3 linked regions of the Dinghuibacter silviterrae genome follow. Each later gene encodes a partner of the first gene's protein in a complex. Links are inferred from orthologs where the notes say so. Each region holds a gene or a part of one and is shown in the gene's direction. Other genes may lie near its edges. The genes, in order: pfkA, pnp and rny.

Region 1 (3,065 bases):
ACCTTGTAGTTGGGCGCGTCCGCGTTGGTCTGGACCAGCAGCCTTTCTCCGTCGTTGTCGACAAAGCCGGCTTGCGTGTCAAAACCGGGGACGATGAGTGTAAAACCGGTGTCTTTCGCGCTGAGATCTTTGGCCAGCAGTTCCGTTCCGCTGGTGCCCTCGGAAACCGTCAGCAGGAGGAACCGGTTGTCTTCGGTCGTAAAGGCGCCGACGGTGCGCAACGGGTGTTCCCGGTCCTCGTACACAAGGACGTCTTCCGACTGGGGTGTGCCCACCTTGTGAAAATACACGGTATGGTATTGGTTCTGGTGACTCAATTTCGTTTGTTCGTCGGGTGTGGGATAACGGCTATAGTAAAAACCGTCGTCCCCCAGCCAGGAAAGACCGGTGAATTTGAGCCAGCGAAGGGTATCCCCCAGGTCCTGGCCGGTCGCGACGTCCTTGATATACGCCTCTTCCCAGTCGCTGCCCGAACGGGCGATCGTATAGGCCGCATACTTGCCGTTCCTGGAGAAGCTCATATTGTTCAAAGCCGCGGTGCCATCCGCGGACAGCTTGTTGGGATCGAAAAATATTTCCGGGGTGGCGTCTAGTCCTTTTTGCCGGTAGAGTACTGCCTGGTTTTGAAGACCGTCATTCTTATTGAAGTAATACCATTCGTTTTTTTTGAAAGGGGAACTGTATTTGGGATAGTTCCAAAGCGTTTCCAGACGGGCGCGTACCTTATCCCTGAAGGGAATGGCCGACAGGTATTCCTGCGTCACCTTGTTCTGTTCCTCTACCCAGGCCTTGGTGGCCTCACTGTTGTCATCCTCCAGCCAGCGATAGGGGTCTGTGACTTTTGTTCCGAAATAGTCGTCGGTGACGGGATGTTGTGCGGTAACAGGATATTGTTGCGCCGGGAGCGGGGTGGAAACGGTCATGCAAATGATGATTACATTAATTTTAAGCAACATACACCCAGGATTTGACCCTACAAAGTATAAAATCATATCCGGCAAATCCTTATTTTTGGGCGCCCGAACGGCAAAATTATTGATAAATAAAGGAGTGCTTTAGTAAAAAATGGATAAAAAAGTAACAAAGATCGGCGTTTTGACATCGGGAGGAGACTCCCCTGGGATGAACGCCGCTATCCGGGCGGTTGTACGTACAGGATTGTATAATAACCTGGAAGTTTTTGGGATCACACGTGGTTATATGGGGATGATCGACGACGACATCGTACCCATGCACTCCCGAAGCGTTGCCAACATCATTCAAAGGGGCGGTACGATCTTGAAATCCGCCCGCTGCAAGGAATTTTATGAATTCGAAGGCCGGAAAAAGGCATACGAAAACCTGCGCAAGCACGGGATCGAAGGCCTGGTCGTGATCGGCGGAGACGGTTCCTTCCGGGGTGCCCAGAAGTTCGCCACCGAATTCGATATCCCTTGTATCGGTCTCCCGGGCACCATCGATAAAGACATGGCCGGGACCGACTTTACCATCGGTTTTGACACCGCAGTCAATACGGCGGTAGAAGCGATCGACAAGATCCGGGATACCGCGGATGCACACGACCGTTTGTTCATCATCGAGGTGATGGGCCGGGATTCGGGCTATATCGCCCTGCACAGCGGGATCGCCACCGGGGCAGAAAACATCCTGATCCCCGAAGCCAAAACCAATATCGAAGACCTGATTGCTTCCCTGGAAGACAAACAACGCCGCAAAAAGCTGGTGAACCTCATCGTCGTGGCCGAAGGCGACGAATTCGGCGGAGCGGAAGAAGTGGCCAAGGTCGTCCGCCAGCGGCTTCCGGATATGGACACCCGTGTTTGTATCCTCGGGCACATCCAGCGCGGAGGCTCCCCCTCCTGTATCGACCGCCTGGTGGCCAGCCGGCTGGGCTATGCCGCCGTGGAAGCCCTGATGGAAGGACGTCACAACGTTATGATCGGGATCATCAACAACAAACTGCACTACACGCCGCTGGATCTGGCTGTTAAAGCCAAACAGAAGATTGACAAAGAGTGGCTGAAGATCGTGAAAATTCTCGCCAGTTAAATCATCGACCCATAATATGTCAAAAGCCGTCTCGAAGTACCTGCATACTGACATGGATCAAAAAGCAGGCATAGAGCACACTTTCCACAAAACGAAGATCGTCGCCACCGTGGGCCCGGCCTGTGATACGTATGACAAACTCCTGGAGCTCGTCAAGGCCGGTGTCAACGTCTTCCGCCTGAATTTTTCCCATGGGAGCCAGGAGGACAAAGCCCGGATCATCGAGTACATCCGCACCATCAATAAGACCGAGCCGTACAACATCGCCATCTTAGGGGACCTTCAGGGGCCCAAATTGCGGGTGGGCGACATAGCGGGAGGTTCGCTGGCCATCAAAACGGGGGACATCCTGACGTTCACCTCCAAAGAAAAGGTAATGGGCACGATGGAAAAGATCTACGTGTCTTATCCGAACCTGCACAACGACGTCAAAGTCGGCGAGAAGATCCTCATCGACGACGGCAAGCTGGAGGTACAGGTAACAGAGGTTACACCCGCCGGGGATGTAAAGGTGCGGGTGAACTATGGAGGGACCCTTCTGCCGAAAAAGGGCGTCAACCTCCCGGATACCGCGATTTCCCTGCCGGCGATGACCGAAAAGGACATTGCCGACCTGGAGTTCATCATCGAGCAAAAGCTGGACTGGGTTGCCCTCTCCTTTGTCCGTAAGGCAGACGACATGGTGGACCTGCGCCGCCGCGTCAACGAAAAGCAAAGCACCATCAAGATCATGGCCAAGATCGAAATGCCCTCGGCCATGGAAGACCTACGCAATATCATCATCGAGTCCGACGGCATCATGGTCGCCCGGGGTGACCTGGGGGTTGAACTGCCGGTGGAAAAAGTGCCGATGGCCCAGCGGGACATCATCCGCAAGTGCATCCACCGCGCCAAACCGGTGATCGTGGCCACCCAGATGATGGAGTCCATGATGGACCGCGTCAAGCCCAACCGGAGCGAGATCACCGACGTGGCCAACGCCGTGCTGGAAGGCACCGATGCCGTCATGCTCAGCG
Region 2 (3,226 bases), on another replicon or contig:
CGGGCAAGATAATTGTTTTTTAATTAATCTTTTTCGTACCTTTGCAGCCGCAATATTTCTATCTAAGATGTCGATAACAACCGAAAAGAAATCCAGCATTTTTGCTGAGTACGGAGGTAAAGCCACGAACACGGGTTCGATCGAGGGCCAGATCGCTTTGCTCACTGAGCGAATCAACGATATTTCCAAACACATGCAGGCTAATAAGAAAGACTTTTCTACGCAAAGGGGCCTTATGCACCTGGTAGGTCAGCGCAAACGCCTGCTGACGTACCTGAGCAAGCACGACCTGACGGGCTACCGCCAGCTGATCGAAAAATTAGGTATCAGGAAATAAGGACACGATGTCTGTAAAAAACTATTCCCAACTGTAAATTCCGGTTGGGAATAGTTTTTTTGTACATATATTTTTTTACGCAGATTTATCCCAATAGTGTATGTTAACACAACCAATCAGTAGCTCATTTGACCTGGGCGACGGTCGGATCGTGACGATCGAGACCGGAAAGCTGGCCCGCCAGGCAGATGGAGCCGTAACGGTTCGCCAGGGAAATTGTATCATTTTGGCGACAGTCGTCGCCAACAAAGACCCGAAGGAAGGACAGGAGTTCTTCCCGCTTGTCGTAGATTACCAGGAAAAATTCGCTTCTGCCGGGCGTATCCCGGGGTCCTTCTTCAAAAGAGAAGCGAGGCTGAACGACTATGAAGTGCTGACCAGCCGTTTGATCGACCGCGCGCTGCGGCCCCTTTTCCCGGAAGATTATTTTTGTGACGTACAGGTGCTGGTGACGCTCGTCTCCTCCGACGAGAACGTCCTGCCGGACTCGCTGGCCTGTCTGGCCGCTTCCGCGGCCCTGGCCGTTTCCGATATTCCCATTAAAGAAATCATCTCCGAAGTACGCGTGGCCCGGCACAACGGGTCCTTTATCATCAACCCTTCCCGCAAACAGCTCGCCGAGTGTGACCTGGAGTTCATGATCGCGGCGACGGAAAAGAACCTGATGATGGTGGAAGGGGAAGCCAAGCAGTGCGCCGAAGAGGACCTGGTCAAGGCCCTGGAAGTAGGCCACGCGGCCATCCAGGTACAGATCAAGGCTCAGGAAGAGCTGAGGAGTAAGGTAGGGGTGACCGGCAAACGGGACTACAAAAAGCCCGAGACCAACGAGGAATTGCAACAAAAAGTGGCGGAATTCTGTACCGAAAAACTGTGGGCCATCGCCCGCAAGGGTACGGCCAAACATGAGCGTTCAGAGGCCTTCAGCGCGCTGAAGGACGAGCTGATCGCTTCCCTTGGCGAAGAAGCCGACGACAAGACAAAGAAACTGGCTAAGAAATATTATGCCGACCTGGAATGGGAAGTGGTCCGCAACATGATCCTCGACGACCGCATCCGCCTGGATGGCCGTAAGCTGGACCAGGTCCGGCCGCTGGCGATGGAAATCGAACCCCTGCCTACGCCGCATGGTTCGGCCCTCTTTACCCGCGGGGAAACCCAGTCCCTGACGACGGTGACCCTGGGTACGCCGCTGGACGAGCTCCTGCTGGAGACGGCTGCGACTTCCGATTATTCGAAGTTCATCCTGCACTATAACTTCCCGCCCTTCTCCACCGGTGAGGTGAAGATGATGCGCGCCCCCGGCCGCCGGGAAGTAGGACACGGCAACCTGGCCATGCGCTCCCTGAAGCAGATCATGCCGGGCAGCGAATATCCCTACACGGTTCGTGTCGTCAGCGACATCCTGGAATCCAACGGGTCGTCTTCCATGGCGACCGTTTGCGCCGGTTCGCTGGCCCTGATGGACGCCGGCGTACCTTTTACCAAGCACGTGAGCGGCGTGGCGATGGGTCTGATCACCCGCGCCAGCGACAAGAAATATGCGATCCTGACGGACATCCTGGGGGACGAAGACCACCTGGGCGATATGGACTTCAAGGTCACCGGTACCCGTGACGGTATTTGCGGGGTGCAAATGGACATCAAGGTCGACGGCCTTCCCATGGACGTCATGAGGGAAGCCCTGGAGCAGGCGCGCAAGGGCCGTCTCCACATCCTCGACGCGATGTATGAAACCATTTCCGAACACCGCCCGGACGTGAAGCCGCACGCTCCGCGCATGGTGAAGCTGTTTATCGACAAGGAATTCATCGGTGCGGTCATCGGGCCCCAGGGCAAGGTGATCCAGGAGATCCAACGCGAAACCGGTACCACGATCAATATCGAAGAAGTCGGCAACCAGGGCGAGGTGAGCATCTTCTCTCCCGCCAAGGAAGGCCTCGACAAGGCGGTATCCTGGGTCAAGGGCATCACCGCGATGCCGGAAGTAGGTACGACCTACGAAGGACCCGTCAAGGGCATCAAGGAATTCGGCGCGTTTATTGAGTTTATGCCGGGTAAGCAGGGTTTGCTGCATATTTCCGAGGTGAGCTGGAAGCGCCTGGAGACCCTTGAAGGCGTCCTTAACGAGGGCGACATGGTCAAGGTTAAACTGCTGGGTGTCGATCAAAAGACCGGTAAATACAAGCTGAGCCGCAAGGTGCTCATGCCCAAACCCGAGGGTTACGTAGAACGCCCCGAGCGTCCCGAAAGGGGTGAGCGCGGTGACCGCGGCGACCGTGGCGGTGACCGCCGCGACCGTGGAGACCGCGGTGATCGTGGCGACAGGGGTGGTCGTGATCGCGACCGTGGAGACCGCGGACCGCGCGGCGACCGGGAGCCGAGGGGCGATCGGGAACCCAGGGGCGAACGCGAACCTCACCGCGAGCCGAGGAACGATGCGCCGCAGCACAGCGAGCAGCCGCATCCTCACCAGAGCGACGGGGCTGAAGAGCTCTAGGCGCTCCTGCCATGCGGCGGCGCTCCTGCCACGCGGCGGCGCTCCTGCCACGCGGCGGCGCTCGGACAGCGCGGAAGTGCGAAAGCGCTCCAGACATTGCGAACGAAAACTAAACCATAAAAACGACCTGCTCTGAAAACAGACAGGTCGTTTTGCATCCTATGCCGTCGTACATCGAATTAATCATTCCGGAGCCCGATCCCACCCGGCGGGACCTCCTGGTCCCCGACCTGGAGGCGTTGGGTTTTGAAGGGTTCGAGGAAGAAGAGGACGGGCTGAAGGCCTATATCCGGGAAGACCTCCTGGATGAACTGGCTTTCGGCAAGGTCGCCGCGGCGTATGGGACGGTCCAGCGCAACGTCCTCCCTGAACAGAACTGGAACCTGCTTTGG
Region 3 (3,153 bases), on another replicon or contig:
CGCCGCGGCCTACAAACAAAAACGCATGTCTGAGACGCAGGAACATATCGAACGCCTCCGCCAGAAAATCGGCCTTTTGCTCCGGCAATGGCAGACCTTGCGCAAGGACAACGAGCGGCTCCAAAAGGAGAACACCCTGTTGCGCCAGCAGGAGTTGGCCTACCAGGAGACCATCGCCCGCCTGGACCACCAGGTAGAGGCGTTGAAAGTGTCCGGAACGGACGTCCTGAGCGAAACAGACAAAAAGGGGCTGGAAAAGAAGATCAACGGCTACATCCGCGAGATCGACCGCTGTATCGCCCTTTTAACCGAATAGCTATGCCCGCAGAACTCATCCCTGTCAATATCGTCTTAGGCGACAGGACCTACCGGATCAAAATCGCGACCGGGGACGAAGAGCACGTCCGCCGGACGATCAAGATCATCAACGAAAAGATCCTGGAGTTCAAAACCCAGTTTGCGGGCCAGGACATGCAGGACTATGTCGCCATGGTCCTGGTGTGGTATGCCACCCAAGTGGGGGGCGCAGCCCCCGCGTCCATGGTGGAAAGCACGGTCATCAAAGAGCTGGCGATACTGGAAGAACAACTCGACCGGGCCATTGCCCAGGGAGAATCCGTGCTGCCGGAGGTCAACCCGAGGCGGCAGCCTCCGGAATAGGCACGGGGCCGCGACGCCGGAATAAGCACGGGGCCGCGAATAAACGGCGCACGCGCGCCAAACTAGCCGGTTTTTCTATACCTTCGCAACTTACCCGCCCGGTTTGGCAGCAGCGTGTCTGCAACACCCGCGCGCGTGTTGGATTGTGAACCATTAAAAGAGGAAAAACATGGAATCTTCCCTACTCGTTTCTATCATATTAGGCATCGTTGGACTGGCAGCAGGGGTCATCGCAGGTAAATTTATTTTTGCAAAAAATACCCAAAGCAGGATTGACGAAGCGGACAAACAAGCCCAAAAGATCCTGAACGACGCCAAGACCAATGCGGAGACCATCAAACGGGAAAAACAGCTGGAGGCCAAAGAACGTTTCGTCCAACTAAAGGCGGAACACGACAAAGAGGTCCTGCAGCGCAACCAAAAGCTATCCGAGTCGGAAAACCGGATCCGGCAGAAAGAACAGGCCCTGGACCAGAAAACCGCCGGCCTGGACAAACAGTCCAAAGAAAACGACGCCATCAAGGAAAACCTCAACAAGCAGATCGAGGTCGTCAACCACAAACGCTCCGAGCTGGAAAAACACCAGGAGGAGCACATCCGCCGGCTTGAAAAGATCGCCGCCCTGACCGCGGACGAGGCCAAGGCTCAGTTGATCGAGTCGCTAAAGAACGAGGCCCAGACGCAAGCCCTGTCGCTCCAGCAGGAAATCATCGACGAGGCCAAGCAAAAAGCCAACAAGGAAGCCCGCAAGATCATCATACAAACCATCCAGCGGACGGCCGCGGAACAAACCATCGAGAACGCCATCACGGTCTTTAACCTGGAAACAGACGAGATCAAGGGGCAGATTATCGGTCGCGAGGGCCGGAACATCCGGGCCATCGAAGCGGCCACGGGGGTCGACCTGATCGTGGACGACACCCCCGAGGCCATCGTCCTGTCGTCTTTCGACCCGCTGCGCCGGGAAATCGCCCGTTTGTCGCTGCAACGCCTGGTGACGGACGGCCGTATCCACCCCGCCCGTATCGAGGAAGTGGTCGAAAAAACCCGTAAGCAGATAGAGGAACAGGTCATGGAGATCGGGGAACGGACCGTCATCGAACTGGGGATCCACGGGCTACACAAGGAGCTCGTCCGGATCGTGGGGAAGATGCGCTTCCGCTCGTCTTATGGTCAGAACTTATTGATGCACAGCCGGGAAGTAGCCAATCTTTGCTCCATCATGGCGTCCGAGCTGGGGATGAACCCCAAGCTGGCGAAAAGGGCCGGGTTGCTGCACGACATCGGCAAAGTACCGGACGAAGAAACCGAGCTGAGCCACGCCCTCTTAGGCGCCCGCCTGGCCGAAAAATACGGGGAAAACCCCGCCGTGGTCAATGCCATCGGCGCCCACCACGATGAAATGGAGATGCAATATGTCATTTCCCCCATCGTCCAGGCCTGTGACGCCATCAGCGGCGCCCGCCCAGGCGCCCGGCGTGAAATCATGCAGCAGTACCTGCAACGGATCAAGGACCTGGAAAACCTGGCCATGGGCTATACCGGTGTGGAAAAGGCGTACGCCATCCAGGCCGGCCGCGAGCTCCGGGTGATCGTGGAGGCCGACAAGATCTCCGACGGGGACAGCGACAAGCTTTCCTTCGAGATCGCCCAGAAGATCCAGACCGAGATGACCTACCCGGGTCAGATCAAGGTCACTGTTATTCGCGAAAAAAGAGCCGTCAATGTAGCGCGGTAATCATTTTTCCGTTACCTTTGCACTCCTTAAATTTTTGAATCATGAACGCCGTAGCATTTGTCCACGAGCAGTTGACCCCCAAAAAGGAGTTCCCGAAGTTTAAAGCCGGGGACAACGTTACCGTCAATTATAAGATCATCGAAGGCAATAAAGAGCGTATCCAGAGCTTCAAAGGAGACGTGATCAAACGCCAGGGTACTGGTTTTACCGCTTCCTTTACCGTCCGCAAGATTTCCGACGGTGTAGGCGTGGAAAGGCTGTTCCCCATATATTCCCCCAACATCGAGTCCATCCTCGTCCACAAGGTCGGTAAGGTCCGTCGTGCCAAGCTCTTCTACCAACGCGAACGCAGCGGTAAGAGCGCCCGCATTAGGGAAAAGCGCAAAGTATAATTCATTCACTAACACCAAGATTACAGGATTTGTGCGTTTGGTGTTGTTTTGTATGTACCTTTAGCTTTCAATCTTAAAAAGAAAAACCATGGGCGATTTATTTGCACCGCAGCACTTGCTCCTGATCATGTTGATCCTCCTGTTGCTGTTCGGTGGTAAGAAAATCCCTGAGCTGATGCGTGGCTTAGGCAAGGGGATTCGGGAGTTCAAAGATGCAAAAGACAATGTGCGTAAGGAATTCGAAGACCATCTTCGTGACGAGCCCACGGCGAAGGCTACTCCCCAGGCACCGAAATCCATCGATTCTCCCTCGAACTAATTTTCACGAAGTATACGTGATAGACCCCGCAGTGAAACTCCCTG

The links.
Region 2: pfkA (region 1) and pnp share a complex: the UniProt entries of both Bacillus subtilis proteins name them as parts of the possible RNA degradosome complex. The link is inferred for Dinghuibacter silviterrae from one-to-one orthologs.
Region 3: pfkA (region 1) and rny share a complex: the UniProt entries of both Bacillus subtilis proteins name them as parts of the possible RNA degradosome complex. The link is inferred for Dinghuibacter silviterrae from one-to-one orthologs.

The regions. Positions count from the first base shown.
Region 1 is NZ_SODV01000002.1:1,658,202-1,661,266, reverse strand. The notes cover bases 150-3,057. They hold pfkA (6-phosphofructokinase), read left to right. Parts: upstream 150-1,065; coding sequence 1,066-2,049; downstream 2,050-3,057. Other genes in these bases: pyk (pyruvate kinase), read left to right, coding at 2,066-3,057; EDB95_RS23950 (prolyl oligopeptidase family serine peptidase), read right to left, coding at 150-923. In the rest of the region: more of EDB95_RS23950, read right to left, coding at 1-149; more of pyk, read left to right, coding at 3,058-3,065. UniProt on the Bacillus subtilis protein: Catalyzes the phosphorylation of D-fructose 6-phosphate to fructose 1,6-bisphosphate by ATP, the first committing step of glycolysis.
Region 2 is NZ_SODV01000001.1:3,080,360-3,083,585, forward strand. The notes cover bases 67-3,135. They hold pnp (polyribonucleotide nucleotidyltransferase), read left to right. Parts: upstream 67-437; coding sequence 438-2,834; downstream 2,835-3,135. Other genes in these bases: rpsO (30S ribosomal protein S15), read left to right, coding at 68-337; prmA (50S ribosomal protein L11 methyltransferase), read left to right, coding at 2,996-3,135. Outside these bases: more of prmA, read left to right, coding at 3,136-3,226. UniProt on the Bacillus subtilis protein: Involved in mRNA degradation. Catalyzes the phosphorolysis of single-stranded polyribonucleotides processively in the 3'- to 5'-direction. Necessary for competence development in Bacillus subtilis.
Region 3 is NZ_SODV01000001.1:1,364,098-1,367,250, reverse strand. Bases 118-3,113 are described here. They hold rny (ribonuclease Y), read left to right. Parts: upstream 118-829; coding sequence 830-2,398; downstream 2,399-3,113. Other genes in these bases: EDB95_RS06065 (Sec-independent protein translocase subunit TatA/TatB), read left to right, coding at 2,879-3,109; rplS (50S ribosomal protein L19), read left to right, coding at 2,440-2,790; EDB95_RS06080 (cell division protein ZapA), read left to right, coding at 319-660; EDB95_RS06085 (hypothetical protein), read left to right, coding at 118-316. Outside these bases: more of EDB95_RS06085, read left to right, coding at 26-117. UniProt on the Bacillus subtilis protein: Endoribonuclease that initiates mRNA decay. Initiates the decay of all SAM-dependent riboswitches, such as yitJ riboswitch. Involved in processing of the gapA operon mRNA, it cleaves between cggR and gapA.